DNA from 2 places in the Dorea sp. 210702-DFI.3.125 genome. Region 2 is predicted to be linked to the other one. Evidence: predicted binding sites of a transcription regulator. Region 2 holds the regulator's gene; the other holds the start of a gene.
What was found. Region 2 encodes Rex, which represses fermentation and respiration genes when NADH is low (regulators of the CRP and FNR family bind a similar motif). Its sites were predicted from a motif close to ATTGTTAANTANTTAACAAT; they were not measured.

Region 1 (16,299 bases), on a different contig from region 2:
ATATGATACCGGATCTCAGACCAAGAAGAGATACGCCGGAAGCTACGTTAAGTTCTGCGCCGCCAACCTGCTTCTGAAATGTCTCTCCACGTACGATACGCTCATTGTCCGGTGGGGACAGACGAAGCAGAATCTCTCCTAATGTCAGCAGATCAAATGCTTTTTTCTTCATAAGACTAGCCTCTTACTTCTTTTACAATCTCTACAGCTTCTTTTGTCATTGCCTCAATCTTATCGAACTCTCCAGCCTCTACAAGACTTCCTTTTACCATCCAGCTTCCGCCACATGCAAGAATCTTGTCATATGCAAGATATTCTTTTACATTTGTCGCATTGATTCCACCTGTAGGCATGAATTTCAGTCCTGTATATGGAGCTGCCATAGCTTTGATCATCTTCAGTCCGCCTGCTGGCTCTGCCGGGAAGAATTTTACAACTTCAAGACCATTCTCGATTGCCTGCTCAGCCTCGCTTGGAGTGCAGATTCCTGGTGTGATTGGAATATTCTTCTCTACACAGTATTTTACAATCTTAGGATTCAATCCTGGGCTTACGATAAATTTTGCTCCTGCTGCTACAGCACGGTCCACCTGCTCTGTTGTCAGAACTGTTCCGGCTCCAACAAGCATCTCTGGATATTTCTCAGACATGATACGGATTGACTCCTCTGCTGCATCTGTACGGAAAGTAACCTCTGCACATGGAAGTCCTCCATTGCAAAGAGCTTTTGCAAGTGGCTCTGCGTCCTTTGCATCATTTAATACAACGACTGGTACAATACCAATTTTCTGAATCTTCTCTAATACTTCATTCATGATCTTCTTCTCCTTCTTCTTTTTCAGTTTCATTATGCGAAACCTATTTTCATATTATGAAATCTCTTAATTCTGATTATACTCAAAGGACGCATAATGTCAAGAGTATTTCAAGTTTTCTAACTACCTCTTTATTATAATTCTAAGCTTATGTAAAAACAACCTGTTCTCATTTGTAAATCTATATCAGCTTGAATGCAATTCTACATTATGCAAAAAGGGCGCATGAAAAAACTTCCGTTTTTTCACACGCCCCTTCTCTTATCCATCATTTTCTTTATGATGTCGGGTGCAAAAGCCCCCAACTATGATACACACAGACTGCCTATCTTTCTTAGGCATTTTTCTACATATTTTTCTTATGCTCAGTATGCAGAAGCATGTGAGCTTTGTGAGACATCGGTGCCTCAAAGTACTCTTTGTACATCTGAATGACATCTGGATTCTCATGAGAGAATCTAAGGTTCGCATTGCGATCCAGATAATACAGGTTCTTTCCACGTTCAAATGCTCGCTCTTCGCCGTCGTGGATCGGCTGTCCGCCACCACCGACGCATCCTCCCGGACATGCCATAACTTCTACAAAGTCATAGTGCACTTCACCGGATTCGATCTTGCGAATCAATTCTCTTGTATTTCCAAGTCCGCTGACTACTGCAGTTCTCACTGTAATATCATTAATCTGGAAATTTGCTTCCTGAACGCCGTCATTTTCATTGAATCCCTGGCTTCTGACTGCTGTAAATGCCTCTGCCGGCGGATTCTCACCTTTGATGATATAGTAAGCCGACCGAAGTGCCGCCTCCATAACTCCACCGGTTGCACCGAAGATGACTCCAGCTCCGGTTCCCTCATGCATCGGGCGGTCACTCTCAACATCTACCAGTGTCTGTGGGCTGATATGTGCAGAACGGATCATTCGGATCAGCTCACGTGTGGTGATAACTGCATCAATATCATGTCCTGCATATTCTTCATAATAAAGATCCATCTCACGCTCTGCCTTCTTAGCCACACATGGCATAACAGATACAGTATAGATCTTCTCCGGACTTACGCCCAGCTTCTCTGCAAAATATGTCTTCATAACTGCACCGAACATCTGCTGTGGTGATTTTGCGGAAGACAGATATTTTACCAGATGTGGGAACTGACTCTTAATAAAGCGCACCCATCCCGGACAGCAGGAAGTGAACATCGGGCGGTCTTTTAATTCACCACTTGTAAATCTCTTTACGAATTCATTTCCCTCTTCCATAATCGTAAGATCCGCAGAAAATGTTGTATCAAATACATAGTTTATTCCCATTCTCTTGAGGGCATCTATGATTTTTCCAACTGTTGCATCTTCCGGTGCCAGTCCGAGTTCCTCTCCCCATGCTGCGCGGACAGCAGGTGCTACCTGAGCAACCACGATCTTATCCGGATCTTCAATTGCTTTCCATACTTCATTCGTATCACTTCTCTCGCGAAGTGCTCCGACAGGACAATGTGTAATGCACTGACCACAAAGTGCACAATCTGCCTCTCGGATAGAATTATGACCTGACACATTAACTGTTGTGTGATAACCGGTTCCCTCTACATCCCAGACACCAAGCCCCTGAACCTTGTCACACACCTGTACGCAACGCATACATTTGATACATTTTGCAGAATCACGAATCAGTGGAAATGTTTTATCCCATGGCTGGTGTTCCAGATACTGATGAAATGGAAGTTCTAAAATATCCAGATCATTTGCAATTTTCTGAAGACTGCAGTTGCCGCTTCTCATACAAGTTACACACTGACAGTCGTGCTCAGAAAGAATCAGTTCTACTGTTGTACGTCTGTCCTTTCTGACTTTCGGACTATTTGTATAAATGACCATACCTTCCTTGCAAATATTATTGCAGGCGGTGATCAGTCTATCCTTTCCTTCCAGCTCTACCACACACACGCGACAGGCGCCTATTTCATTGATGCCTTTGAGATAACAAAGACTCGGAATCTGAATACCAACGGATCTGGCAGCTTCCATAATTGTGGTATTCTCTTCTACTGAAATCTGTCTTCCATCTATTGTAAGATTTACCATAATTTTTCTCTGCCTCCTTTAAATATTCCATATCCGAAATGATCGCAGCGCAGACAGCGGCAGGCTTCCTGTTTTGCTTCTTTTTCGGTCATGCAGTTCTCCACTCCTTCAAAATCACAGACTCTCTCACATGCCTCGCGCTCTGTAAGTTCTACACGTCCACAAGGTACTCTGTCGTGAAGGCTTGCTTTCGGGATCTCTACATCACAGGAAATCTCATGATGATATCCAAGATATTCATCAATGTTGGCAGCTACAACTTTTGCTGCTGCAATCGCTTTGATTACAGTAGCCGGACCACTTGCACAGTCTCCTCCTGCAAATACGCCTGGCATATCCAGGAAATCTCCTCCTGCAGTCGTCACGATCTTGCCGCGCTCTACTGGAATTCCTGCTTCTTCGAAATGGTCTGTCTCAATATTCTGACCAATTGCCACAACAAGGATATCACATGGAATATACTGATCTGGCTCTCCTGTTGCTTTTACACTTGCACGTCCGCCTTTGATCTCGCTGATCATCTGCGGTGTCACATACATTCCTTTAATGTGATGATTCTCATCAATATCCAGAGATGCCGGGGCCTTCAGAGTCTGTACTTCAATTCCCTCTGCAATTGCCCCTTCAATCTCTGCCGGAAGGGCTGTCATATCTGCAACTCTTCTTCTATATACAATGCTGACTTTCTTAGCACCCAGTCTTTTGGCTGTACGGACTGCATCCATAGATACATTACCGCCACCGACAACTGCGACTTCTTTTCCAGTCAGGTCAAGTGCTTCGTCTTTTCCTACATCTCTTAAGAACTGTACTGCTGAGATGACTCCGTCTGCATCTTCGCCTTCCAGTCCCAGCTTCTTATCTGTACTTGCTCCAATTGTGATCAGAACCGCATCGTACTCACTGCGAAGCTGCTGAATTGTAATATCTTCACCGATCTTAAGACCGTATTTTACTTCTACTCCTGTTTTCAGGATTGCATTGATATCCTCGTCCAGACGATTTTTCGGAAGTCTGTAGTTTGGAATACCATAGCGGAGCATACCTCCAAGCTTTGGAAGCATCTCATATACCGTTGTCTGATGTCCCATAAGCTGCAGATAATAAGCTGCACTGAGTCCTCCCGGACCTCCTCCTAATACAGCAATTTTCTTACCTGTGCTTGGTGCACATTTTGGCGGCTCTACTTCCCCTGCAAAGTCTGCTGCCACTCGTTTCAGGCCACGGATATTAATGGAATCATCAATCATGTTACGACGGCATCTTGCTTCACATGGATGCTCACAGATAAATCCACATGTTGTTGGGAACGGATTATCCTTACGGATCAGACGGATCGCATCTGCATAGCGTCCTTCCCCAACTAACGCTACATATCCTGGAATATCAACATGTGCAGGACATAAGGATACACATGGTACCGGCTGATTATATGTACAGGTACAGCGTCCGTTCTTGATATGCTCGATATAATCATCGCGATATCCGATCAGTCCCTTATATACCATATGTGCTGCCTCATATCCGATCGCACAGTCGGCAGACTCCATAATGGACTTCGCTGTCTGCTCCATAATATCAAGTGTCTCCATTGTTGCGTTGCCGTTCAGTACCTTTCTGATCAGGTGATTCAACTGACCAAGACCGACACGGCAAGGTACACATTTTCCACAAGTCTGAGCATGGCATAACTCCAAAAATGCGCGAGACAAGTCTACTGGACATAATCCCGGCGGACTTGATTCGATTCTGCGCTCAAGATCCTTGTAGAGCTGCTCCATAACAAGGTCTGCCCTGCTAGGAGTATCGATCGTTAATCTACTCATTTTTTTATTCCTTCCCTCTCTACCGATTGTTTTTAGAACAAGTAACGGTCATATTGTAACATTTGGATAAATTTTTGTAAATACTTTTATCCAAATTAGTCACAATGCTATTTTTTTATCAATAGCAACGTCTTTTCTATAGTTTCTTTTTATAAACGTCCTTATATTTTCTAAATATAATTTAGTTAGTTTCATTTAAAACCCGTCCCAATTTTATCAATCCTGTGAAACATATATCTTTCCTTGTGGTTTTAAATTTCAAATGCTATAATTAACCAAAAGAAACGCCTATAAGCGCGCTTGTTTATAGATAAATACAACACGAGGTGATACAAATGAACACAGGCTGCCTGATACTGGCAGGAGGAAAAAGCCGTCGGATGGGATATCGGAAATCCTCTCTGAGACTTAATGGAACAACATTTCTCGACAAACTGATTTTTGAACTACGCGATTTTCCTGAGATTCTGGTTTCAGTCGATGATGCCGCCCGGCATCCGGAAATCCCTTATTCAATGATTGATGACCGATATTCAGACTGTGGTCCTATGAGCGGACTTTACAGTGCCTTATCTGTCTGCAAGTCGAATGCGCTGCTCGTTCTCCCCTGTGACGTTCCTCTTTTTACCGGAGCACTGGCTCATCACCTTCAGGAAGTCATGGAGCATTCTGATACTGATGCACTTATCTGTGTCACGGCAGATGAACGGATCCATCCTCTGTGTGGTATTTATTGCAAGAGCTGCATTCCTGCATTGGAAAGGTGCTTAAACAACGGAAATCTGCGGATCATGGATGCCTTGAATGACTTAAAAGTTCATTTTTATCATGTAGAAGAAGATTCCTGGCAGCTACAGAATATCAATACACCAGAGGAATACCAAAAGCTGACTGCCAAAAGCTACCTGGCCATTTCCGGATTTAAAAATTCCGGAAAAACCACTTTAATTGAACGATTGATTCCAGAGCTGATCCACAGGGGACTTAAAGTCGCCACAGTCAAACATGACGGACATTCTTTCGAACCTGATTCTCCCGGAACAGACAGTTATCGATTCTGGCAGGCAGGTGTGAGTGCTTCCATCGTCTATGACAACGACAAATATTCCGTTGTAAAGCGGGAACCTTTACAGGAAGCTGCAATTGCGGGGCTTGTCGGTGATGCCGATCTTATTCTTTTAGAAGGCTTCAAATGGAGTGATTATCCAAAGCTTATATTATTGGCTGGAAGTGATGAACAAAATAAAAGCTTACTTGCTTCTGGCTCCAATTGCATCTCCTATATCACTGCTGATTCTTCAGCCGGACAGTTGATACAAGATACGCCCGTTTACTGTCGGGATAATATTGAAGCTATTGCCGACTGTATATTACAGCATTATCATAACGGAGATTTAAAACATTTATAAATAATTGATACATTTATATAAGGAAAACATACATATGAACATTCAGACTTTAAAAGAAGCATCTGACTGCCTCCTGAATCTGGCAAAACCAGAAACTCAGCCGACAGAGTACATTTTACTACAAGATGCTTTTGAACGAATTCTTGCAGAAGATATCACAGCCGGAATTCCGGTGCCTTCTTTTGCAAAAAGCGCATATGACGGATATGCACTTCGCCACGTTGACACAGCCGCTGCTTCACCGGAACATCCTGTGACTTTAGACGTTACCGAGGTAATTCCTGCCGGAAGTGTTCCGACCTGTCCAATCACAGAAGGAAAAGCTGCACGGATCATGACCGGCGCACCGGTTCCGGAAGGTGCCGATGCCATTATCATGCATGAGCGCACTTCCTTTACTGAGAATACGGTTACATTAACAGCGCCCGTTACCTCCGCGAACATCATTCCACCTGGAGAAGATGTTGCAGCCGGAACTTTGCTTGTTCCAAAAGGCAAAATTCTTACCGCTTCTGACCTGGCACTGATTGCCGGACAGGGCATAGCTGAAATCAGGGTCTATAAAAAGCTCTCCATCGGGCTTATTAGTACCGGAAGCGAACTTTTGAATACGGGTTCTCCTTTAGAATACGGTAAGATTTATAACACGAATCCATATCTTTTAGGCGGTTACATTCAAAAACATCATATGACTGCCAACTACCTTAACACGGTCAGTGATGATCTGGATTCCCTGTGTCAGGCTGTACTTGAAGCCCTTAAGACCAATGATATCGTAATCACGACAGGCGGTGTATCTGCCGGTGATTTCGACTATATGCCGGAAGTGATACGTCGTATTGGGGGCGACCTTCTCTTCCACCGATTAAAATTCAAACCGGGCGGTGCAATGCTTGGAGCTTTAAAAGACGGAAAAGTCATCCTCGGCTTATCTGGTAATCCGGGCGCTGCCGCAACAGGTCTGTTGTGTGTCGGCTTTCCATTTATGAGAAAACTCTCTGGAAGATCTGACATCACATTTTCACAGACAACTGCTTATCTTGGGGTCGATTTTAAAAAATCAAGTCCCGTGACAAGAATTTTAAAAGGTCATTCAGATTTCAGAAATGGTATGTTATATTTCATCCCACTTAGTAATCAGCACAATGGTTCTGTTTCTTCCATGAGCGATTGTGATCTGCTGGCCGTCATTCCTGCCGGAAGTGAACCTCTTGCGGCAGGCGACAAGCTTGAAGTCTATATATTATGATATCAGGGCAAACAGTCTTTTCACATAACTATTTGCCGGCATCATATATATTAGAAATAAAATTTTATGGGGAAGGGAGGAATTTGTTATGAATTCACCAAAAGAAATTGCTAACAATTACATTGCTATCGGAAAGGGGAAGGTAAACACTCCGGTCGCCAAGATGTTCGTTCTTGGAATACTGGCCGGAATCTTTATCGCATTTGGAGGCGTTGCTTCTACTGCAGCCGCTGTATCTATTCCGCTGGCATCTGTAGGCAAGTTTCTTGGAGCATGCATCTTCCCGGGAGGACTTACTATGGTACTCCTCGCTGGAAGTGAACTGTTCACAGGTAATTGTCTTCTAGTTATTCCGCTCTGCAAAAAAGAGATCACTCTTGGCGGAATGCTGAAGAACTGGGTAGTTGTATACCTTGGCAATATGGTCGGTGGAATTAGTGTTGCTGCAATCTGTGTATTCAGCCATCAGGCCGGTCTTTTTAACAACGGTCTTGCTGCTTCTATGATCAGTACTGCTGCCGGTAAGGTATCACTTTCCTTTGGCGATGCATTTCTTCGCGGAATTGCATGTAATTTCCTTGTATGTATCGCTGTATGGATTTCATTTGCTGCCAAGCAGGTGTCTTCCAAGATCATCGGATTGTTCTTTCCAATCATGATGTTCGTTTTATGTGGATTCGAGCATAGCGTAGCCAATATGTACTATATTGCTGCCGGTATTTTTGCTAAGGGAAATGCAGCATATCTTGAAGCTGCAACTGCTGCCGGCGCTGACGTATCTGGCCTTACATGGGGAGCTATGTTCACCAAAAATCTTCTTCCGGTAACGTTGGGGAACATTATCGGCGGAGCAGTTTTTGTAGGTCTTGCCTACTGGTTCGTTTACTTAAAAGACGACTAAAAAATCTTTATAATCTTTATTGAATTTAGAAAGGGAAAATTATGAGCAAATTATATCTTGCTGATCCGTCAGGTTATGACGTGAAAATGAATGAAATTTCAAGACATTTTTCTCATAAGGTTGAGGTTTATCCTCCTGGAAGCTGCCCAATTACTATGCAGATTTCTATGCTGCGTACGGCTGCAAACCAGACTTGTGGAAAATGTGTCCCATGCCGCGATGGTCTTCCACTTGTAGCACGTCTGATGCAGAAAGTGTTAGATGGCCGCGCAACCGAAAAAACATTAGACAATATTCGTATGATGGCTACAATGATCCGTTCATCTGCAGACTGTGCCATTGGCTGGAATGCTGCTGATGAGGTACTAAAAGGATTAACTCTGTTTGCAGAGGAGTACAGAAGTCATATTGAAAATAAAAAATGTCAGGAGTTCATTGGACAAAAAGTACCTTGTATCTCCTTATGTCCTGCACATGTAAATATTCCGGGATATATCGCATTAGTTGGTGAAGAGGATTACGCCGGAGCAATTAATCTGATCCGTAAAGACAATCCGTTCCCGACGGCCTGTGCCATGGTCTGTGAGCATCCTTGTGAGGAGCGTTGCAGAAGAAAGATGCTGGAATCACCGATCAACATCCGTGCACTGAAAAAATATGCGGTTGATATGATGCCGGTCGACAAAGTTGCTACACCAAAACCGAATCCTTCTACAGGAAAATCCATCGGTGTCATTGGTGGCGGCCCTGCCGGACTGACTGCTGCATACTTCTTAGCTCTTATGGGACATAAGATTGAAGTATATGAAACACATGATAAACTTGGCGGAATGCTCCGTTATGGTATTCCAAATTACCGTTTCCCAAAAGATCGTCTAGATGAAGATATCCGTGCGATCTTAAATAGCGGTGATATCCATGTTACATATAACACAACAATCGGAAAAGATATTCCTGTCAAAGATATTTACGAGAAACATGATGCAATTTTTGTTGGAATTGGTGCTCAGACAGGTAAGACACTTCGTATTGAAGGTGCTGACGCCGGAAATGTTGTATCTGCTGTAGATATTCTGGATCAGATTGGAAATGGAAATCTTCCTGATTACACTGGTAAAAGTGTTGTCGTTATCGGTGGTGGTAACGTTGCTATGGACTGTGCAAGAAGTGCTGTCAGATGTAGCGCTGAAGAAGTATCCATCATTTACCGTCGCCGCCAGAAAGACATGACTGCCCTGGAGTCCGAGATTGAGTCCGCAGTTATGGAAGGAATCGCACTTGTAACACTGCAGGCTCCGATCGAGATTACAAAAGATGAAAATGGTAACTGCAAATCTCTGATCACACAGCCACAGATGATCAGTGCTTATCGCGGATCCAGACCGGCACCAAAGGATGCTGCAAAAGAAAAACAGGAATTCAAAGCAGATGTTATCATGATTGCAGTTGGACAGGATATTGTATCCGCTCCATTTGAAGAGTTTGGTATCCCTGCAAAATGGAATATCCTTCAGGCCGGACTTGACACAGAAGTAAAAGAAGTCCCTGGTGTATTCACCGGTGGAGACTGTGCAACTGGTCCATCTACTGTAATTCGTGCAATCGCTGCCGGAAAAGTAGCTGCACACAATATTGATGAATATCTTGGTTACCACCACACACTTACTTGCGAAGCTGTTGTACCGGAACCAAAAGAAAATATGCGTGATCTTATGGGACGTACAGAGATTGGTGAGCGCCCGGCAAATATCCGCAAGAAAGATTTCGAACATGTAGAAGAGCTCTTAACACATGAAGAAGCTATGCAGGAAGCATGCCGCTGTCTGCGTTGTGACCACTTCGGATGTGGAGCTATGGTAGGAGGTAGAGACTTATGATTAATCTGACAATCGATGGCGTACAGATTGAAGCAAAAGAAGGTCAGTCAATCTTAAGCGCTGCAAGGGAGCATGGAATCCATATTCCTACACTTTGCTTCCTGGAAAAAATTAATGAAATTGGTTCCTGTCGTATCTGTGTCGTAGAAGTAGAAGGCATGAATAAACTTGTAACTGCCTGTAACACAAAAGTAAAACAGGGCATGAACATTACAACAGACAGCCCAGCTGTTATCGAATCCAGAAAGAACACTCTCCATCTCTTGATGGCTGAGCATAAAACAAACTGTTTCAAATGTATTAAAAATGGTGCCTGTGAGCTTCAGGCTATGGCACGCGAATATGGTATTGATGTGCCAAACTTTAAATCATCACACGGAGATGTACAGCATGAGCCATTTGACGCTCATCCATTCCTCTCCTACGACCCGGGTCTTTGTATCCAGTGCCAGCGTTGTATCAGCACTTGTGCAAAAGCGACCGGAAGACATGCTCTTTCTCTTGAGAGAAACGGTGCACGTGTATATGTAAAAGTACCGTTCGGCGAAGGCTGGGAGAATTCCTTATGCGAGTCTTGTGGAAACTGTGCTCAGGCATGTCCTACAGGTGCTCTTACGATTAAGAGAAGAAAAGATTATCGTGAATGGGAAGTTAAGAAAGTCCGCACAACCTGTCCGCACTGTGCTACAGGCTGTCAGATGGATCTGTACGTAAAAGACGGCAAAATCGTAGACGTGCAGGGTGCAGACGGTCCTTCCAACCACAATCTGCTCTGTGTCAAAGGACGTAGTGGTTCTTTCGACTTCGTAGACTGTGATGCAAGAATCCGTTATCCATTAATTAAGAACAAAGAAACTGGTGAATTTGAGCGTGCTACGTGGGATGAGGCTTTAAATCTCGTAGCTTCCAAATTCTCAGAAATCAGAAATCAATATGGAGGTGAGGCGCTGGCCGGATTTGCCTGCTCTCGTTCTACCAACGAAGACATTTACATGCTTCAGAAAATGGTAAGAACAGCGTTTAAGAGCAACAATACCGATAACTGCGCGCGCGTTTGACATGCTCCTACTGTTGCCGGATTGGCAACCACACTTGGCTCAGGAGCTATGACAAATACTATTTATGATATTACTCATGAATCTGATGCTATCCTCCTTGTAGGATCTAACCCGGAACATGCACATCCGGTTATCGGAATGCAGGTTCGTCAGGCCGTACAGCGCGGTGCTAAACTCATCGTAGTTGACCCACGTGATATCGACCTGTGTAAAGATGCTGATATCCATTTGAAATTAAAACCAGGTACAAACGTAGCGTTTGCAAATGGTATGATGCATATCTTCATTGAAGAAGACTTAATCGACCACAAATTCATCGAAGACCGTACAGAGAACTTCGAAGCTATGAAAGAAATGGTCAAAGATTATACACCTGAAAAAGTAGCAGAGATCTGTCAGATCGATGCAGATATGTTGAGAGAAGCTGCACGTATTTACGCAAAAGCTGATCGTGCGCCAATTATGTACTGTCTTGGTGTTACAGAGCATCATACTGGTACAGAAGGTGTTATGTCCCTGTCTAACATGGCTATGATGGTTGGTAAACTTGGAAAACCTGGATGTGGTGTTAACCCAATCCGTGGTCAGAACAATGTACAGGGAGCCTGCGATATGGGTGCTTCTCCGAACCAGTTCAGCGGATATCAGAACATCGACAAACCTGGAGTTCTTGAGAAATTTGAAAAAGCATGGGATACGAAGCTGAATCCGAATATTGGTACAAAAGCTACGGACTGCTTCCCTAAGATGATCAGTGGAGATATTAAAGGATTGTTTATCTTCGGAGAGGATCCGGTCAGAACAGATCCGAATACACATCACGTTATAAAATCTCTTGAGTCACTGGACTTCTTCGCAATTGATGAGCTGTTCATGACTGAGACTGCAAAACTTGCTGATGTTATTCTTCCGGGACGTTCTTATGCTGAAAAAGAAGGAACCTTCTCTAATACTGAGAGACGTGTACAGCGCGTCAGAAAGGCCGTAGAGATTGAAGGTGATACAAAGCCTGATACTTGGATCTTCACTGAGATCATGCGTCGTATGGGCTATCCACAGCCTCATCTGACACCTGCACAGATTATGGATGAAATTGCATCTGTAACTCCTTCATTTGCCGGTATCAGCCATGAAAGACTGGACAGCGAAGAAGTAAACGGACAGGGACTTCAGTGGCCATGTACATCAAAAGATCACCCTGGAACACCAATTATGCACGTAGGAAAATTTGCAAGAGGTCTTGGATATTTCAGACCAGCTGCATACACACCTTCTATGGAGCTTCCAGATGAGGAATATCCTCTGATCATGATGACAGGACGTATTCTCTATCATTACAATGCATGTGCTATGACTGATAAGACAGAAGGGATCAATCAGATTGCCGGCGAGTCCTTTATCGAGTTAAACACAGAAGATGCACAAAAGCTTGGCGTTGAAGACGGAGAGATGGTTTCCATTTCTTCCAGACGTGGAACGATTCAGGCAAAAGCTACCGTATCCTACAAGACAAATCCTGGTGAATGCTGGATGCCTTTCCACTATATCGAAGGTGGTGCAAACTGGCTGACAAGCGATGCACTGGATTCCATCTCAAGTACACCAGAGTACAAAGTATGTACGGTTAAAGTTGAGAAGATTACAGCGTAAATAAGACGGAATACTTATAAGCAAATACATGCCTTTGCGCTCCGAGTACAGAACATTTCGATGAGCTAATAAGCGTGTCAATCGTGTACAGCAATGGCTTACACGATTGACATTATCTCATCTCCATTGTACTCAAGTCGCACATAGGCATGTATTTTGCTTTGTATTCCTGTTTATTGACTGGCTGTTGAAGTTTTATTTACCCTGCAATAAATAAAAAGATGTAATGAAGCTATTCACGTTAGCAATCATGGAAGTTCTTACTGAACATGATTGCTTGTTCTACGGCTCATGGAAACGTCCAGTGCTTGGAGTGTAAGTATAAGCGATGGAGCTCCTTCTATCGTAAACTACAAGACAACATATCTTATTTGCAAATTATCAAACATTTTATTTTCATAGAAATTACAAAAAGCTGCCATGTTTTCACATGACAGCTTTAATATTATCTTATTCAGATGATAGAAGTATTTGCAATTATACAAGCTCGATAAGAACTTCCATAGCTGCGTCACCTTTACGCTGACCAATCTTAACGATTCTTGTGTATCCACCTTTACGATCTGCGTATTTTGGTGCGATCTCGTCAAATAATTTAGCAACAAGATCAACTTCTTTTGTGTTTTTCTTTCTTCCAGCCTGTGCTGTAGGAACCTCTGTTACAGGGTAAAGAACTTTCAGCATCTGGCGGCGAGCGTGAAGTCTGCTAGGCATATCTTTCTTGATTGTCTTGTCAACTTCGTCGTAAACTGTTTTCTTCTTTCCGTCTACAACTTCTTTTACTCTCTTGCCATTTGCATCTTTACGAGCAACTTTAGCTTTTACAGTAACTTCTTCGAAGTTATCTTTCTCTTTTACAGCCATAGCAATAAGACCTTCAGCGATCTTGCGGATCTCTTTAGCCTTAGCTTCTGTTGTAACGATTTTTCCGTTGTTCAGAAGTGCTGTTACCTGGTTTCTTAATAAAGCTTTTCTCTGGCTTGATGTTCTGCCGAGTTTTCTATACTTTGCCATTTTAAATTTCCTCCATATTTAACACTTGGTTATACTCTTCGGGCTTACTAGCCAAATGCTCTGCTGTGCTCTTACGGTCTTACCAGCAGATAACATCTATTTCACTTAATGCTTAACGAATGTATCACCTTACGGCTCACATTCCTATAAGTATTCAGTGTTTACTCTTCTCCTTTGCTTAAGCTTAATCCTAATTCATCAAGCTTAGCAAGAACTTCTTCCAGTGACTTACGTCCAAGGTTACGAACTTTCATCATATCCTCAGATGTTCTGTTTGTGAGCTCTTCAACTGTGTTGATTCCAGCTCTCTTCAGACAGTTGTATGAACGAACAGATAACTCAAGTTCATCAATGCTCATCTCAAGCACTTTCTCTTTCTCGTCATCTTCTTTCTCAATCATGACTTCAGCAGCCTGTGCTACTTCTGACAGATCAATAAAGAGTTTCAGATGCTCGCTCAATACCTTTGCAGCAAGGCTGACTGCCTCATCTGGAAGTAATGTACCATTTGTATATACATCTAATGTCAGTTTATCAAAATCTGTAATCTGTCCGACACGTGTATTCTCAACTGTGAGATTCACGCGCTCCACTGGGGTGTAAATAGAATCGATTGGGATTACTGCAATTGGTAACTCATCGTTCTTATTCTTCTCAGCACTTACATATCCTCTGCCCTTTGTAATGGTCAGCTCCATATATAATTTGCTGTCTGCTCCACCATTCAATGTAGCGATAACAGTCTCTGGATTCATGATCTCAATATCCTGATCTACCTGTATATCTGCAGCTGTGACAACACCTTCACCCTCGAACTCGATATATGCAGTCTTCGGCTCATCTGTCTCAGATGTATTCTTGATAGCCAGTGACTTCAGGTTCATGATGATTTCGGTAACGTCTTCTTTCACTCCTGGGATGGAGCTGAACTCATGCAGAACGCCATCAATCTTTACCTGGCTGATAGCAGATCCTGGTAATGATGAAAGCATAATTCTGCGAAGAGAATTACCTAATGTTGTTCCATAACCTCTTTCCAAAGGCTCTACAACAAATCTTCCATACTTTTTATCTTCTGAAATCTCTGTTATTTCTATATTGGGTTTATTAAAATCAAACACTAAGTCCACCTCCTGTGGGGTTACTGGTTATTATTTAGAATATAACTCGACGATTAACATCTCGTCAACTGGAACATCGATTGCTTCACGTGCTGGAAGCTCTTTAACTGTTCCTTTCAGGTTCTCCTGATCTACTTCTAACCAGTCTGGAACCATACGTCCACCTGTGACCTCTACGATCTCTTTGTATCTTGGAGAGCTCTTTTTAGCCTCTTTGATCTCTACTGTATCACCAGCTTTGATCAGGTAAGATGGAATATTTACCTGCTTACCATTTACAAGTACATGCTTATGATCAACGATCTGTCTAGCTTCACGTCTTGTTCTAGCAAATCCCATACGGAATACTACGTTGTCAAGTCTGGACTCAAGAAGGATCATCAGGTTATCACCTGTCATTCCGTTCATACGCTGAGCTTTCTCGAAGTAGTTTCTGAAAGGTTTCTCTAATACACCATAGATGAATTTAGCTTTCTGTTTCTCACGTAACTGAAGACCATACTCGCTCATCTTTCTATTGGATCTCTTTAACTGTCTGTTAGACTTTTTATCAATTCCTAAATATACTGGATCCATACCGAGGGATCTACATCTTTTAAGAACCGGAACTCTATTTACTGCCATGTTTTAATTTTCCTCCTATAAATATTCGGATACTACAATCCATTAACGTAATTATTGTAACTAGACTCTTCTGCGCTTCGGCGGACGGCAACCATTGTGTGGTACCGGTGTTACGTCTCTGATGCTTGTTACATCGATTCCGCATGCCTGAAGTGCACGGATTGCTGCTTCTCTACCTGAACCTGGTCCTTTAACCATTACGTCAACTGATTTTAAACCATGTACTAATGCTGCTTTAGCTGCTGTTTCAGCTGCCATCTGAGCTGCATAAGGGGTAGATTTTCTTGAACCTCTAAATCCAAGACCGCCCGCACTTGCCCATGAAAGAGCATTTCCCTGAGCATCTGTTAATGTAACGATTGTGTTATTAAAAGATGACTGAATGTGAGCCTGTCCATGTTCAACGTTTTTCTTGACACGTTTCTTTGTCACTTTCTTTGTAACTTTCTTTGCCATAATAAAACTAACCTACGCTTTCCTTTTTGTGTTATTTGTTATTTGTTACTTATTTCTTCTTGTTTGCTACTGTTCTCTTAGGACCTTTTCTTGTTCTTGCATTTGTCTTAGTCTTCTGACCACGAACCGGAAGTCCTTTTCTGTGACGGATTCCTCTATAGCATCCGATCTCCTGTAATCTCTTGATGTTCAGAGCGATCTCTCTTCTAAGATCTCCTT
Region 2 (16,299 bases):
TGATATGGGAAATGCTTTTTATTGTAACGGTGGGGCAAAGGCAGTTGCGGAAGTATTCAAAAACTCCATACATAGGGTGCCGGGAACAGAGACAGCTGCCAAAACACAGTTAAAAAATTCGCTGAAGACTATGGGGCGGGCATTGAGTAGATCCACTCCGTTTCTTGTTTATTTTGGGATGTTGATTGTTCTGATTCTAGGGATTCCGATTCCCAGACTTGTATTGTCGGTTACACAGATTGGCTCCAATGCCAATGCATTTACGGCGATGCTGATGATTGGGGTCGGATTCAAACTGAATATTAAAAAAGATGGAATCAGTCATGTGATCCGGATTTTGTTCACGCGTTATGCAGTGACCATATCATTTGCTGCGATTGCTTTTTTCTGTCTGCCATTCCCGCTGCAGATCAGACAAGCGCTTGTTCTTGCATTTTTAAGCCCGATTGCCAGCGCCTGCCCAGCTTATACAGATGCTCTGGGAGAAGATTATGAGCTTTCCAGTACAATTAATTCCATTTCGATGCTGATCAGTATCGGATTGATCACAGCTGCATTGATTGTCATGTTGTAAAGATACGTGTTGATTTTTCCGGTGATGTTTAGTAGAATATTACCAGTAGAGACAGGAGGAAATATCATGTCAGAAATTACAACAGTAGTACTGGATGCTATGGGTGGAGATAATGCTCCGGCTGCAATGATTGACGGCGCAATTGATGCCATTTCCAAGGAAAAGAATGTAAAAGTCATTCTGGTCGGTATTGAAGACGTCATAAGAAAAGGTCTGGAAGGCAAGACATACAATCCAGAGCAGATCGAGATTGTGAATGCGACAGAAGTGATCGAGACAGCAGAGCCGCCGGTACATGCTATACGCAGGAAGAAAGATTCTTCCATCGTAGTCGGGATGAAGCTTGTAAAAGAGGGAAAAGCAGATGCTTTTGTATCTGCTGGAAGTTCAGGAGCGATTCTTGTGGGCGGACAGGTGATTGTTGGCAGAATCAAAGGTGTTGACCGTGCGCCATTAGCTCCGCTTATTCCAACGGAAAAAGGAGTTTCTCTTTTGATTGACTGTGGTGCGAATGTAGACGCCAGACCGGCACATCTTCTTCAGTTTGCCAAGATGGGGTCCATCTATATGGAGAATGTTCTTGGTATAAAGGATCCGAAGGTAGGTATCGTGAATATCGGTGCGGAAGAAGAGAAGGGCAATGCACTGGTCAAAGATACATTTCCACAGTTAAAAGAACTTCCGGGAATTAATTTTATCGGAAGTGTGGAGGCGAGAGAGATTCCACATGGCCAGGCAGATGTAATTGTCTGTGAAGCATTTGTGGGAAATGTGATCTTAAAGCTTTATGAAGGACTGGGGGCTGTTCTTGTCGATAAGATCAAAGGCGGTATGATGTCCACTCTTCGAAGCAAGATTGGCGCGCTTCTTGTAAAACCGGCGCTTAAGACGACTTTGAAGACATTCGATGCTACAGAGTACGGTGGAGCTCCGCTTCTGGGACTGAACGGTCTTGTAGTTAAGACCCATGGAAGTGCGAAAGCAAAAGAAGTGACGAATACAATCATTCAGTGTGTCACATTTAAACAACAGAATATCAGTGAGAAAATCAAAGCAAGTATTCAGGCGGAAGAAGCTGCCGCTGAATAATAGAATGAACAAACAAGCAAAAGGAGACGTAATTATGGAGTTTGAAAAACTGAAAAAAATTATTGCAGAGGTCTGTGATGTTGACGAGGACAAAATTACAATGGATTCTACATTCAAGGATGATCTGGACGCAGATTCCTTGGATGTATTCCAGATTGTTACAGCTATAGAGGATGAGTTTGAACTTGAAATCAGTGATGAAGATGCTGAGAAGATCGTAACGGTAGGAGATGCTGTTGAGCAGATCCAGAATGCAACTGGAAACAACTAAGATATTATAAGTGAGAAAGTCCGGAAAAAAGGGCTTTCTCTCTTTCTGACTATAGGAGAATGAGCATGAAGAGAAATTTAAAAGAATTAGAACATAGAATCGGATATACATTTCAGGATTTTGCGCTTCTTAAGAAGGCAATGAGTCACAGCTCCTATGTGAATGAAGAGCATCTTCCGAAGTATGAATGTAATGAGCGCCTGGAATTCCTGGGTGATGCAGTACTGGAACTTGTGTCCAGTGAATTTTTATTTTTTGAACATCCGACAACTCCGGAAGGAGAATTAACAAAGACCCGCGCCAGCATGGTCTGCGAACCAGCACTCGCATTTTGTGCACGGGAGATTGAACTTGGAGAATATCTGCTTCTTGGAAAAGGAGAGGATGCAACAGGAGGAAGGAAGAGAGAATCTGTTACTTCTGATGCTATGGAGGCACTGATTGGTGCAATCTATGTAGATGGTGGTTTTGCTAATGCAAAAGAGTTTATCAACCGATTCATTTTAAAAGACCTGGAGAATAAAAAGCTCTTTTATGATAGCAAGACTATCCTGCAGGAAATTGTGCAGGCACATTTTAAAGAAGAACTTTCTTACCATCTGGTTGGGGAAGAGGGCCCAGATCACGATAAAACTTTCCAGGTCGAACTTCAGATCGGAGAACAGGTCTATGGAATCGGAAAAGGACGTACAAAAAAGAGCGCAGAACAGGAAGCTGCCTACAAGACCATTCTGATGCTCCGCAAAAAGAATATAAAGTAGGTGTTGTATGTATTTAAAAAGCATAGAAGTGCAGGGGTTTAAGTCCTTTGCAAACAAGATAAAATTCGATTTTCACAACGGTATTACAGGAATTGTCGGACCAAATGGAAGTGGTAAGAGTAATGTAGCCGATGCGGTGCGGTGGGTACTTGGTGAACAGCGTGTCAAGCAGCTTCGAGGCGGCACAATGCAAGATGTTATCTTTTCCGGTACAGAGAACCGTAAACCGTTAAGCTATGCGTCTGTAGCAATCACATTGGATAATTCAGATCATAAACTTGCGATTGATTTCGAAGAAGTTACGGTAACAAGAAAGTTATACCGTTCTGGTGAAAGTGAATATCTGATCAATGGCAGTGCATGCAGGCTGAAAGATATTAATGAATTATTTTATGATACAGGTATCGGTAAAGAAGGATACTCCATTATCGGACAGGGACAGATTGACAAGATCTTAAGTGGTAAACCGGAAGAGCGGCGAGAGTTGTTTGATGAGGCTGCCGGTATTGTAAAATTCAAAAGACGTAAGAGTATGTCTGTGAAGAAGCTGGAAGAGGAACAGCAGAATCTGATCCGTGTCAATGATATTCTTTCGGAGCTTGAGAAGCAGGTCGGCCCATTGGAACGGCAGTCTGAGAAAGCAAGAGAATATCTGAAGAAAAAAGAAGAACTGAAGACTTATGATATCAATATGTTTCTGTTAGAAGCAGACCGCCTGAAAGAGCAGATCCGGGATGTGGAAGCAAAAGATAATCTGACAAAGGCTCAGATGGAAGAAGCAAACCGCTTGTATGAAGATACAAAGCAGGAATATGAAAGTATTGAAGAACAAGTCGATACGATGGACGCGTCTATTGAGACTTATAATCGCAAGCTTACTGAGACAAGCATGTTAAAACAACAGTTGGAGAATCAGATTGCTCTTTTGAAGGAGCAGATCCACAGTGCCAGAATGAATGATGAGCATTACGCGAATCGTGCTCAGTCCATTGAACGGGAACTTTCCGAGCGTGAGGAACAGCTTGGTACTCTGATTTCGGATCAGACAAGACTCCAGGCAGAATTAGATTCCGGCCGAAAAGCAGAAACACTTGAAAAAGAGAATCTGAACAAGCTTCAGATCCGTATTGCAAGTCTTAGTTCTGATATTGAAAAGAACCAGAATGATATTCGGGAAATTCTCGGAAACCGTGCATCCACAAAAGCTCAGATCCAGAAGTTCGATACTATGATGGAACAGATCCAGGTGCGGAAATCCGGACTGAACCAGAGATATTTTGGTGCGCAAAGTGAAGCCGGTCTTCAGAAAGAACAATATGAGACATTTTATGCGGAGTTAAAAGAAGTATCAGATCAGATTATTTCCTTTGCAGAAGAGAAGAAGAACTATGAATCACAGATTCAGGAACTTCAAAAGTCTTTAAATGAAAAAAATGAGCAGATCCGTGCAAGTCAGAGCGCTTACCACAGAGAGCATTCACGCCTGGAGTCTCTTAGAAATATGACTGAACGCTATGACGGATACGGTAACAGTATTAAGCGTGTTATGGATAACCGCAGTCATGAAAAAGGGCTGTTAGGTGTTGTTGCAGATATTATTAAAGTAGAGAAAAAATATGAGACAGCCATTGAGACGGCTCTTGGCGGCAGTATCCAGAATATTGTTACAGATAACGAACAGACAGCAAAACGTATGATTGAATTTTTGAAAAAGAATAAATTCGGTCGTGCAACATTTCTCCCACTGACGCAGATCCGTTCCCATGGAGGAATCGCTCAGCCACAGGCATTGAATGAAGCAGGAGTTATCGGTCTTGCAGACACTCTTGTTATGGTGGAAGACAAGTACCTGGAACTGGCAGGCTCTCTTCTTGGCAGAACACTGGTTGTCGATCATATTGATCACGGACTTGCCATTGCAAGAAAATACAGGCAGTCTATTCGAATTGTAACGCTGGAAGGTGATCTGATCAATCCAGGCGGTTCTATGACTGGTGGAGCATTCAAGAATTCCAGCACCCTTTTAAGTAGACGCCGTGAGATAGAAGAGCTGGAGCAGGCTGTCCAAAAACTCCGTGCGGATGTAGCAAAGACAGAGCAGGAGATCGCGGAGCTGAAAAACAATCGTTCCGGTTACTATAATAAAATCGAACAGATCAAAGATTTACTACAGAAAGCATATGTCCGCCAAAATACAGCGAAGATGAATGCCGATCAGGCAAAGAGCAAGATTGAAGCAGCGAATCAGACTGCGCTGGAAATTCAGAAAGAGACACAGCAACTGGATCAGGAGATCAGTGATATCATGGATAATCAGCAGTCCATCAATGTAGAGCTGGATACGTCTGAACAGTTAGAACGTGACCTGAATAAACAGATTGAAGAAGGGCAGACAAAGTTAGATGATCTGAAACATCAGGAAATATTACAGCAGCAGGCTTCGGAAAATGCACATTTATCCTGTGCTGCTACAGAACAAAAGGTTCTGTTCGTAATGGAAAATGCAGAACGTATTCAGGAAGAGATGCAAAAATTCCGCGAAGAGTTGAAGGGGCTGGAAGCAAGTAAAGGCGGTACGAGCAAAGAAATCGAGGAAAAAGAATCTCAGATTCAGGAACTGCGCCAGACGATTGAGAATTCCGGAGAATTATTTGTGGAAATTCAGGATGAGATTGAAAAGGCGAAGAAGACACGTGAAGATCTGAACCAGCGCCATAAAGATTTCTTACAGAAGCGTGAAGATCTCTCCAGGCAGATTTCTGATCTGGATAAAGAAATCTTTCGTCTGGAGAGCCAGAAGAACAGTTATGAAGAAGCTGCCGAGAAGCAGTTCAATTATATGTGGGAAGAGTATGAACTCACTTATAATCGTGCGATGGAGCTTAGGAATGAAAATTTAACGGATGTTGCGAAGATGAAAAAGCGTATTCAGGAATTAAAAGGAGAAATACGCGCTTTGGGAAATGTTAATGTCAATGCCATTGAGGACTATAAAAATGTATCGGAGCGATATGAGTTCTTAAAGACGCAGCATGATGATCTCGTGGAAGCAGAAGCAACACTGGAAAAAATTATCGCAGAATTGGACGAAGCGATGCGAAAGCAGTTCACAGAGCAGTTCGCACACATTTGTCAGGAATTCGACCACGTATTCAAGCAATTGTTCGGAGGCGGAAAAGGTACATTGGAACTGATGGACGATGAAGATGTTCTGGAAGCAGGAATTCGTATTATTGCTCAGCCACCTGGAAAGAAACTGCAGAATATGATGCAGTTATCTGGTGGAGAGAAGGCTCTGACAGCAATCTCATTATTATTTGCAATTCAGAATCTCAAGCCGTCCCCGTTCTGTCTGCTTGACGAGATTGAGGCAGCACTGGACGATAGCAATGTTGACCGTTTTGCACAGTATCTGCATAAGCTTACAAAGAATACACAGTTCATTGTCATTACGCACAGACGAGGTACAATGACTGCGGCAGACCGTCTGTACGGAATCACCATGCAGGAAAAAGGAATTTCGACACTTGTGTCCGTCAGTCTTCTGGAAGATGAACTGGACGATTAGAGAAAGCGCAGGTAAGATAGAACAAAGAAATATATTGGCAGGGAGCCGGCCTTGAAAGGAGTAAAAGTATGGCAGAAGAAAAGAAAGGTTTTTTCAGACGACTTGTCGATGGTCTCACAAAGACAAGAGATAATATTGTGTCCGGCATGGACAGTATTTTTAACGGATTTACACATATTGATGAGGACTTTTATGAAGAACTGGAGGAAGTCCTCATCATGGGCGATCTCGGAGTTCAGGCAACTTATGATATTCTGGACAAATTAAGAGAAAAGGTAAAAACCCAGCATATCAAAGAACCTGTTGAATGCAGACAAATCCTGATTGACAGCATCAAAGAGCAGATGGACGTCGGAGAAGCTGCTTATGAATTTGAAGAGAGAACTTCGGTGGTCATGGTCATTGGAGTGAATGGTGTCGGAAAGACAACTACGATTGGTAAATTAGCTGGAAAACTCCGCAGTCAGAATAAAAAAGTTGTGCTGGCTGCCGCAGATACATTTCGTGCTGCAGCGGGAGATCAGTTGAAAGAGTGGGCGAACCGTGCACAAGCAGAATTGATCGGAGGCCAGGAAGGTTCTGATCCTGCAGCCGTTGTCTATGACGCAGTTGCAGCTGCCAAGGCAAGACATGCCGATGTACTTTTGATTGATACTGCCGGACGGCTTCACAATAAGAAGAACCTGATGGAAGAGCTTCGTAAAATGAATAAAATCATTGACCGTGAATTTCCGGACGCATATCGTGAGACACTGGTAGTGCTAGATGCCACAACAGGTCAGAATGCACTTGCTCAGGCAAAGGAATTTAATGAAGTTGCTGATATTACCGGTGTTATCCTGACAAAAATGGATGGAACTGCAAAAGGTGGTATTGCAGTTGCAATCCAGGCGGAACTTGGTATTCCGGTAAAATATATCGGTGTCGGCGAGACGATTGATGATTTGCAGAAATTTAATTCTGATACATTTGTAAATGCATTGTTTGATGTAAAAGGAGAGAATGAAGTATGTTAACATTAGAAAAATTTGAAGAGGCAAGCGAAATTGTAAAAAACGTAACTCTTCCGACGAAACTGGTATACAGTGAAAACTTAAGCCAGCAGACGGGCGGTAAGGTTTATCTGAAGCCGGAAAATATGCAGTATACAGGAGCTTATAAAGTGCGTGGCGCATATTATAAGATCAGCACAATGTCTGAAGAGGCAAGAGCAAAAGGACTGGTGGCTGCATCAGCCGGAAACCATGCACAGGGTGTTGCATACGCAGCACAGAAATTCGGATGCAAGGCTACAATCGTTATGCCGACAGTAACACCATTGATCAAAGTAAATCGTACAAAAAGCTACGGCGCAGAGGTGATCCTTTACGGAGATGTCTATGATGATTCCTGTGCGTATGCCGAAAAACTGGCTCAGGAGCGCGGAAGTACATTTGTACATCCGTTTGATGACCTGGACATCGTAGCAGGTCAGGGAAGTATTGCAATGGAAATTGTGCAGGAGCTTCCAACCGTCGATTATATTCTTGCGCCAGTTGGCGGCGGCGGATTGATTACAGGTGTATCTACACTTGCAAAAATGTTGAATCCAAAGATTAAAGTGATTGGTGTTGAGCCTGCTGCTGCGCCAAGTATGACAATGGCACTTGCTTCTGGCGAGCCGGTTACATTGGACAGTGCAAATACCATAGCAGACGGTACTGCAGTAAAACGTGTCGGAGACCGCATTTTCGAGTATGCAAAGAAGAACATCGACCAGATGCTGACTGTAGAAGATGATGAGCTTGTCGGAGCTTTCCTCGATATGGTCGAAAATCATAAAATGATTGTTGAGAATTCCGGACTGCTGACAGTTGCAGCACTCAAGCAGTTAGATTTGAAAGGAAAGAAGGCGGTTGCAATTTTAAGTGGAGGCAACATGGATGTTATCACAATGTCTTCCATTGTACAGCATGGACTGATTCAGAGAGACCGTATCTTTTCGGCATCTGTATTACTTCCGGATAAACCGGGACAGCTTGCGCTTGTTGCTCAGACGATTGCTGATGCCCAGGGAAATGTTATTAAACTGGAGCATAATCAGTTCGTTAGCACCAACCGTAATGCTGCTGTGGAGCTTCGTATTACAATGGAAGCTTACGGTACAGAGCATAAGAACCAGATTATGAAAGCTCTGGAAGAAAAAGGATTCCGGCCAAGAGAGATCGGTGCAAAATTATATTAGCTGGGAGTCAATCCCCCAGCTGATATAGCCTCCGGCAGGATTGCAGAGGTGCGCAGTAGAAGTATGTCATGCAATTGCATGACGCGCACCTTGCAGCAAGAATGCCGAGGCATTCTTGAATAAAAATAGCATAGAAGAGAAAACCAGAAAGAGCAAGATTCAAAAAAAGTTTCGGGTTTTCTCTTTTTGCTATGGGATTTTTGAAGGATTTTTGTTTTGTCTCTTGACATATGAGATTGGATTGTATACAATTATACACGAAGTGCATTATATAAAAAGAAAGGTGACTTTTTAGTGTCAGAAAGATTCCAGAAGGTCACGAAGAAGGTTAAAATTATGGAAGAGTATCAGGACCGTTCTCTTAGAGGAAGGGTATTTGAAAAATTGAGGGAGGATATTTTATCCGGTGTCTATAAGGATTGTGATGAACTCAGGGAGATTACAATCGGTGAGGAGATGGGAGTTAGCAGGACTCCGGTTCGTGAGGCACTTAGGCAACTGGAACTGGAAGGACTTGTAAAGATTATTCCTAACAAAGGAGCCTATGTAACAGGCATTACGCCGAAAGATGTTCAGGATATTTACATGATTCGTTCTATGTTGGAAGGTATGTGCGCCAGATGGGCGACAGAGCATATCACTCCGGAACAGATTGAGCAGCTGGAAGAAATTGTTCTTTTATCTGAGTTTCATTTGAAAAAGGATAAGGACAAAGTTGTTCAGGTGTCAGATCTTGACGGTAAATTCCATCATGTTTTATATGAAGCATCCAACAGCCGGATTATGGAACATACGTTATCGGACTTTCACAAATATGTAAAGATGGCACGTATGTTGTCTGTAGGTGCAAAAAACCGGGCTGAGAAGTCCATCGAGGAGCACAAGGCAATTTTGGAAGCAATCAAAAAAGGGGATGCTGATGAAGCGGAAAGACTTGCAAATCTGCACATCATGCATGTAATGGAAAATCTTCATATCGAAATTGAAGATTAATGTTTCAAATTGTAAGAATCATATAAGTAAAGTTTATATAGTGGCAGGAGGACAAAGACATGGCGAAAATTAAAATGACAACACCAATTGTAGAGATGGACGGAGATGAGATGACAAGAATTCTTTGGAAGATGATCAAAGAACATCTTCTGAATCCATTTATTGAGCTAAATACAGATTATTATGATCTTGGACTTGAACATCGTAATGAGACGAATGATCAGGTTACATTTGATTCCGCAGAAGCAACAAAGAAGTACAAAGTAGCAGTAAAATGTGCAACAATTACACCGAATGCTGCGCGTATGCCAGAGTATAATCTGAAGGAAATGTGGAAAAGTCCGAATGGTACCATCCGTGCAATTTTAGATGGAACTGTATTCCGTGCACCGATCGTTGTAAAAGGAATTGAGCCATGCGTTAAAAATTGGAAAAAGCCAATTACCATTGCAAGACATGCTTATGGTGATGTATATAAAAATACAGAAATCAAGGTTCCTGGACCTGGAAAGGTAGAGCTTGTGTATACAGGAGATGATGGAACACAGATCAAAGAACTTGTCCACAAATATGACGGACCAGGGGTTGCTCAGGGAATCCATAACCTCTGTGGTTCTATCGAGAGCTTTGCCAGAAGCTGCTTCAATTACGCATTAGACACAAAGCAGGATCTCTGGTTCGCAACAAAAGATACAATTTCTAAGAAATATGACCACACATTTAAAGACATTTTCCAGGAAATCTTTGATGCAGAATATAAAGAGAAATTCGATGAAGCCGGTATCGAATATTTCTACACATTGATCGATGATGCTGTAGCGCGTGTTATGAAATCTGAAGGAGGCTACATCTGGGCATGCAAGAACTATGATGGAGATGTTATGAGCGATATGATTTCTTCTGCATTTGGTTCTCTTGCCATGATGACATCCGTGCTTGTATCACCGGAAGGATATTACGAGTATGAAGCTGCTCACGGTACAGTACAGCGTCATTATTACAAGCATTTGAAAGGCGAAGAAACTTCTACTAACTCTGTTGCAACAATCTTTGCATGGAGCGGAGCTCTTCGTAAACGTGGTGAACTGGATCAAAATCAGGAGCTGATGGATTTTGCAGATAAATTAGAGAAGGCAACGATTGATACAATTGAGGAAGGAAAGATGACAAAAGATCTGGCTCTTATCACAACACTTCCGAATCCAACAGTGTTAAACAGTGAAGACTTTATTAAAGCGATTGCTGAAAAGTTAGTATAGAAAGAGTTGAAATGCATGGAATACTGGGATATTTATGATAAAAACAAACAGCTGACCGGGCGAAAAATGAAGCGCAATGACTGGTGCCTGAAAGAGGATGAGTATCACTTGACAGTGTTAGGTGTGATCCGCCGTCCAGATGGAAAATATCTGATTACCCGCCGCGTTCTGACAAAGGCATGGGCACCAGGCTGGTGGGAAGTTTCCGGAGGCGCTGCACAGGCAGGTGAAAGCTCCGAGGAAGCGGTACGTCGTGAGGTACTGGAAGAAACAGGATTGGATGTAAATGGCTGTGTGGGCGGTTATATGTTTACCTATCACAGAGAAAATCCTGGAGAAGGCGACAATTATTTTGTAGATGTCTATCGTTTTGAAAAGGATTTTAAAGAAGAAGACCTGCATCTTCAGACAGAAGAGACTGCAGGATATAAGATTGCAACAGCTGATGAGATCAAGGCTCTGGCTGACGAAGGAATCTTCCTGCATTATGATAGTATCAAACGTGTTTTTGAAGAGTAGAAAAATGAGCTGGCTTATTCGGCCAGCTCTTCCCATTTTTCATATAAAGTTTCAAGTTCAGCGTCAATTTCTGCACGTTCTTTTGCAAGTTCCTGACATTTTACTGAATTCGTATAAACTTCCTCCTGCGCCATTAGAATATCAATTTCAGCACTTCTATCTTCCAGAACACCGATCCGTTCTTCTGTCTTTTTGAATTCATTAGCGCGTTTCCGTTCTTTTGCCTGAGCTTCTTTTTGTTCCTGCCAGCTTAACTTTGAATCAGAGGCCAAGTCAGCAGCTGCAGAAGAGGAATTATTTTCTAAGCGAGACGTATTGGAATATGCGGCTGTCAGTTCTTCTTTTTTCTCAAGATAATAATCATAATTTCCAATATAATTTACAAACGTATGATTAACAAGATCCATGATACGTGTTGCAGTCTGATTGATAAAGTAACGGTCGTGTGAAACATAAAGAACCGTTCCTGTGTAATTATTCAGTGCATGTTCCAGAATCTCTTTTGATGTAATATCCAGATGGTTGGTCGGCTCATCGAGAATCAGGAAGTTCGCTTCAGAAAGCATCAGCTTTGCAAGGGACACGCGTCCACGTTCGCCACCGCTTAAGTCACTAATAAGTTTAAATACATCATCTCCGGTAAATAAAAATGCTGCCAGCACTTTACGGATCTGCGTGTTATTAAGATTAGGATAGTCGTCGGAAATCTCCTGGAAAATAGTTTTTTCCATGTGTAGAACGTGGTGTTCCTGATCGTAGTAACCAATCTTTACATTAGAACCGAGACGGAAACTTCCAGAATCAGCTTTGAGTACCTGATTTAAAATCTTAAGGATTGTTGTTTTTCCGGTTCCATTATCTCCGATGATCGCGACATGTTCCCCACGCTTGATTTCGAAGCTGACATCTTCAAATAAAATCTGTGGTGGAAATGCTTTGCTTAAATGCTCGACACTTAAGACATCATTACCGCTGACACAGGAAGGTTCCAGTGTTAAATGCATATCTGTATGTAGTTCCATCGGTTTTTCAACCGGGGTCATCTTATCCAGCATCTTTTCACGGCTTTCTGCACGCTTGATGGATTTTTCGCGGTTGAAGGAGCGGAGCTTTTCAATGACCGCTTCCTGATGCTTAATTTCCTGCTGCTGGTTCAGATACTCTTTCATTCTGGCTTCACGGAGCATTTCTTTTTTTTGGGCGTAATCTGTATAATTGCCCATGAAAGTGGTAAGCTTGCCAAGTTCAATCTCGACGACTTTTGTTACAACCCGGTTCAGGAAATACCGGTCATGAGAGACAATCAGTACTGCACCGGGATAATTCAGAAGATAAGTTTCCAGCCATGAGATGGAATTTAAATCCAAATGGTTGGTTGGCTCGTCCAAAAGCAGAATATCTGGCTTTGTGAGGAGCAGTTTTCCGAGAGAAACACGGGTTTTCTGACCTCCGGATAAAGTTGCAACCGGTTTTGCGAATTCTTCTTCTGTAAATCCCAGTCCTTTTAAAACACCAGTGATTTCACTTTCGCAGGCGTATCCATTTTCACGTTCGAATGCTGCTGTGAGCCGCTGGTATGTATTCATACGTTCTTCCAGACGTTCTCCGCTTAAATGCTTCATTTCCTGTTCAATCTCACGAATCTGCCGCTCCATGTCGAGAATATCGGCTTTTGCAGTGCGTACCTCTTGATAGATCGTATGGTCATTATTCATATCCTGATGCTGTGCCAGATATCCCATCGTCTTGCCGCGTGTCAGAACAACATTGCCGCCGTCCGCCTGAATCTCACCAACGATCATCTTAAGAAGTGTTGTCTTTCCAGCACCGTTCGGTCCTACGAGAGCTGCTTTTTCGTGGTCTTCTATATGAAAGGAGCCGCCGGAGACAATTACTTCCTCTCCAAAGGCTTTTTTGATATTGTGACATGCAAGTATCATCCTATCCTCCTTGATAAAATCCTGTGATTTTGAGAAATAAAGATGCCGCAGGGCTGCGTCCGGCGCTGCGACCGCATAATTTTGGCATCATCTTATACTATTATAACGAAAATACTACAAAAAACAACTAAAAAGTTTGACATTATACTAACGATTGCCTATAATAATGAGTAGAAATTTTTGAAGGAAGGAGGTGCGGATCATGCAAAACAGGGGAATTTCACAGGCAGTTATCCGTAGATTACCCAGATATTATAGATACCTTGGGGAGCTGATCGAGCAGGGAGTAGAACGAATCTCTTCCAATGAGCTTAGTAAAAGAATGAAAGTAACAGCTTCCCAGATTCGTCAGGATCTTAATAATTTTGGCGGATTCGGGCAACAGGGGTATGGCTATAATGTAAAATATCTGTACTCAGAAATCGGAAAAATTCTTGGATTGGAACAGGATCATAATATTATTATTATTGGTGCTGGTAATTTGGGGCGTGCACTTGCGAACTATGCATCATTTGAAAAGCGGGGATTTATCTTAAAAGGATTGTTTGATATCAATCCGGAGCTTGACGGGCAAGAAGTTCGTGGTGTTCCAATTCAGATGATGGACGAGCTTCCGAAATTTGTAGATGAGAACAGTATCGATATTGCAGCATTGACGATTCCAAAGGATGAGTCAATCAAAGTCGCAAAATTTCTGGCAGATCACAATGTTCACGGAATATGGAATTTTGCACATACAGATCTGAATCTTCCGGAAAGTGTGATTGTTGAGAATGTACATTTATCCGAGAGTCTGATGAGGCTGTCATATAATATATGCCGCTACAAGGAAGAACATAATTAAGGAGATAACGTGTAAAGACAGGTTTGTTCAGATTGCATCCTGGCTTTGCACGTTTCTTTCTATCAGGAGGAATCAAAACTATGAGATATTTGCCAGATGCTAAACAGATGAAAACGGCAGATTCATTTACGATAAATGAACTTAAAATCCCGTCCCTGGAACTTATGGAACGGGCTGCCAGAGCATGTGTAGATCACATTAAAGACTGGAAAATTAATTTAAATAAAATATGTGTCCTCTGTGGTTCTGGAAATAATGGCGGGGACGGCTTTGCGATTGCCAGAATGTTTGCATGGGAAGGGTGTGACGTAACAGCAGTTCTGGTCGGAAACAGAGATCACTGCACACCAGAGACTGCCCATCAGATAGAACAGTTGAAAAATACAGGAGCACAGTTTAAGGAGCGGTTTGAGCAAGAAGCATTTGAAAGTGAACCGTATACTTTAATTATCGATGCAATTTTTGGAGTTGGACTTTGCCGGGAGGTTGGAGGCAGATATGCACAGATTATAGAGTGTGTGAATCAGTCTGATGCAGTCCGTATGTCCGTGGATATTCCTTCCGGAATTTGCGCAACTACAGGAAATGTATTAGGAACTGCAGTGCGTGCAGACTATACTGTGACAATTCAGGAGACGAAAGTTGGTCTTGTACTTGATCCGGGAAGAAGTTATGCAGGAATCTGTGTATCCGAGGATATCGGAATTGTATCACTTCCACTGGAAAGAGATGAGGAAACAGTTTGTACACTGGAGGGCAGTGATTATGCAGCACTTCTTCCGAAACGAAATGCGGACTCCAATAAAGGAACTTACGGAAAGCTTCTTATGATCACCGGAAGCAAAGGTATGTCAGGTGCTGCATATCTTGGCGCACTTGCAGCTTACAGGACAGGTACCGGGCTGGTGCAGATCTATACTGCTAAAGAGAATCTCGTGATCTTACAGAGCCAGATCCCGGAAGCGATCATTACAACTTATGAAAAATATGATGTCAATGAACTACATCGCTTGATCGACTGGGCAGATGTCGTAGCTATAGGTTCCGGACTTGGAACAAAGAAGACTGCAAGGAAGATTTTAAAAGAAACCATTGCATATACAAAGAAACCGTGTGTCATAGATGCAGACGGACTTAATATTTTGTCTGAACATATGGATTATCTGTGTGGTGCAGATTGTGAACATTTTATCTTTACACCGCACATGAAAGAATTTGAACGGATCAGCGGTTTGAAGATTGCTGAAGTAAAAAAAGATCGTATTGTAGCACTTCGTACATTTGTTAAAGAATATGACGTTACCTGTGTACTGAAGGATTCCAGAACAACCATTGCAAAGCCGAGAGAGCGGGTAGCGGTAAATCTATCCGGCTGTGCGGCTATGGCAAAAGCCGGATCCGGGGATGTGCTGGCAGGCATTATCGCATCGTATCTCGCACAGGGACTTTCTGAATGGGAAGCAGCGCTTCTCGGTGTTTATATTCACGGAAGAGCTGGTGAGATTATAGAGAAGGAACAAGGCGCATACAGTCTTCTCGCAAGGGAACTTGCACAAAAGGCAGGAACAGCCATGACGATACAGGAGGAAAACTAGATTATGAAACAATACAGCAGAGTATGTGAACGAGTGGATCTGGATGCAATTTTTTATAATTTCCAGATGATGAAAGCAAATATCAAAGATGGAGTACAGATGATCGCAGTTATCAAAACAGATGGATACGGACATGGTGCAGTCCAGATTGCCCGGTTACTGGAACCGGTAGACTATATCTGGGGCTACGCGGTTGCAACACTGGACGAAGCTGTCGTCTTGAGAAAAAATGAAATAAAAAAACCAATTCTTGTGCTTGGATGCATTTTCCCGGATCAGTGGGAAGCAATGATTGAAAATGAAGTCCGGATGACCACTTACACAGTAGAAATGGCGAAAGGAGTTTCGAATCTTGCGGTCAAAATGGGAAAAGATGCATATATTCATATTAAGCTGGATACCGGAATGTCAAGACTTGGTTTCCAGATTCATGAAGACAGTGTAGATGCAATTGAAGAAATTTCAAAAATGCCGGGACTTAAATTAGAAGGAATGTTCACACATTTTGCAAAAGCAGATGAAACAGACAAGGCATATACAGATGTTCAGATTGGAAAATACAACTATATGCGTGATGAACTTAAAAAGCGAGGTGTCTCATTTCCGATTTACCACTGCTCAAATAGTGCCGGTATCATTGATATTAAGAAAGCGAATATGGA

Region 1: a site for Rex is predicted at 4,825-4,844, ahead of LI164_RS04080 (NAD(P)-binding protein). Genes of this name have one in related genera too.

The regions. Positions count from the first base shown of each region.
Region 1 covers NZ_JAJCNF010000005.1:43,371-59,669, reverse strand. Annotated here, with positions in the region: gene LI164_RS04095 (sugar kinase) at 1-172, opposite strand, end outside; gene LI164_RS04090 (bifunctional 4-hydroxy-2-oxoglutarate aldolase/2-dehydro-3-deoxy-phosphogluconate aldolase) at 177-815, opposite strand; gene LI164_RS04085 ([FeFe] hydrogenase, group A) at 1,162-2,895, opposite strand; gene LI164_RS04080 (NAD(P)-binding protein) at 2,889-4,721, opposite strand; gene mobB (molybdopterin-guanine dinucleotide biosynthesis protein B) at 5,057-6,130, shown strand; gene LI164_RS04070 (molybdopterin molybdotransferase MoeA) at 6,165-7,379, shown strand; gene LI164_RS04065 (formate/nitrite transporter family protein) at 7,468-8,280, shown strand; gene LI164_RS04060 (NAD(P)-binding protein) at 8,322-10,157, shown strand; gene fdhF (formate dehydrogenase subunit alpha) at 10,154-12,865, shown strand; gene LI164_RS04050 (bL17 family ribosomal protein) at 13,343-13,879, opposite strand; gene LI164_RS04045 (DNA-directed RNA polymerase subunit alpha) at 14,041-15,000, opposite strand; gene rpsD (30S ribosomal protein S4) at 15,031-15,624, opposite strand; gene rpsK (30S ribosomal protein S11) at 15,685-16,080, opposite strand; gene rpsM (30S ribosomal protein S13) at 16,130-16,299, opposite strand, start outside.
Region 2 covers NZ_JAJCNF010000001.1:58,504-74,802, forward strand. Annotated here, with positions in the region: gene LI164_RS00270 (AEC family transporter) at 1-574, shown strand, start outside; gene plsX (phosphate acyltransferase PlsX) at 641-1,663, shown strand; gene acpP (acyl carrier protein) at 1,698-1,934, shown strand; gene rnc (ribonuclease III) at 2,000-2,695, shown strand; gene smc (chromosome segregation protein SMC) at 2,703-6,263, shown strand; gene ftsY (signal recognition particle-docking protein FtsY) at 6,332-7,279, shown strand; gene ilvA (threonine ammonia-lyase) at 7,273-8,487, shown strand; gene LI164_RS00305 (GntR family transcriptional regulator) at 8,824-9,480, shown strand; gene LI164_RS00310 (NADP-dependent isocitrate dehydrogenase) at 9,540-10,739, shown strand; gene LI164_RS00315 (NUDIX domain-containing protein) at 10,755-11,258, shown strand; gene LI164_RS00320 (ABC-F family ATP-binding cassette domain-containing protein) at 11,273-13,198, opposite strand; gene LI164_RS00325 (redox-sensing transcriptional repressor Rex) at 13,401-14,042, shown strand; gene LI164_RS00330 (NAD(P)H-hydrate dehydratase) at 14,123-15,637, shown strand; gene alr (alanine racemase) at 15,641-16,299, shown strand, end outside.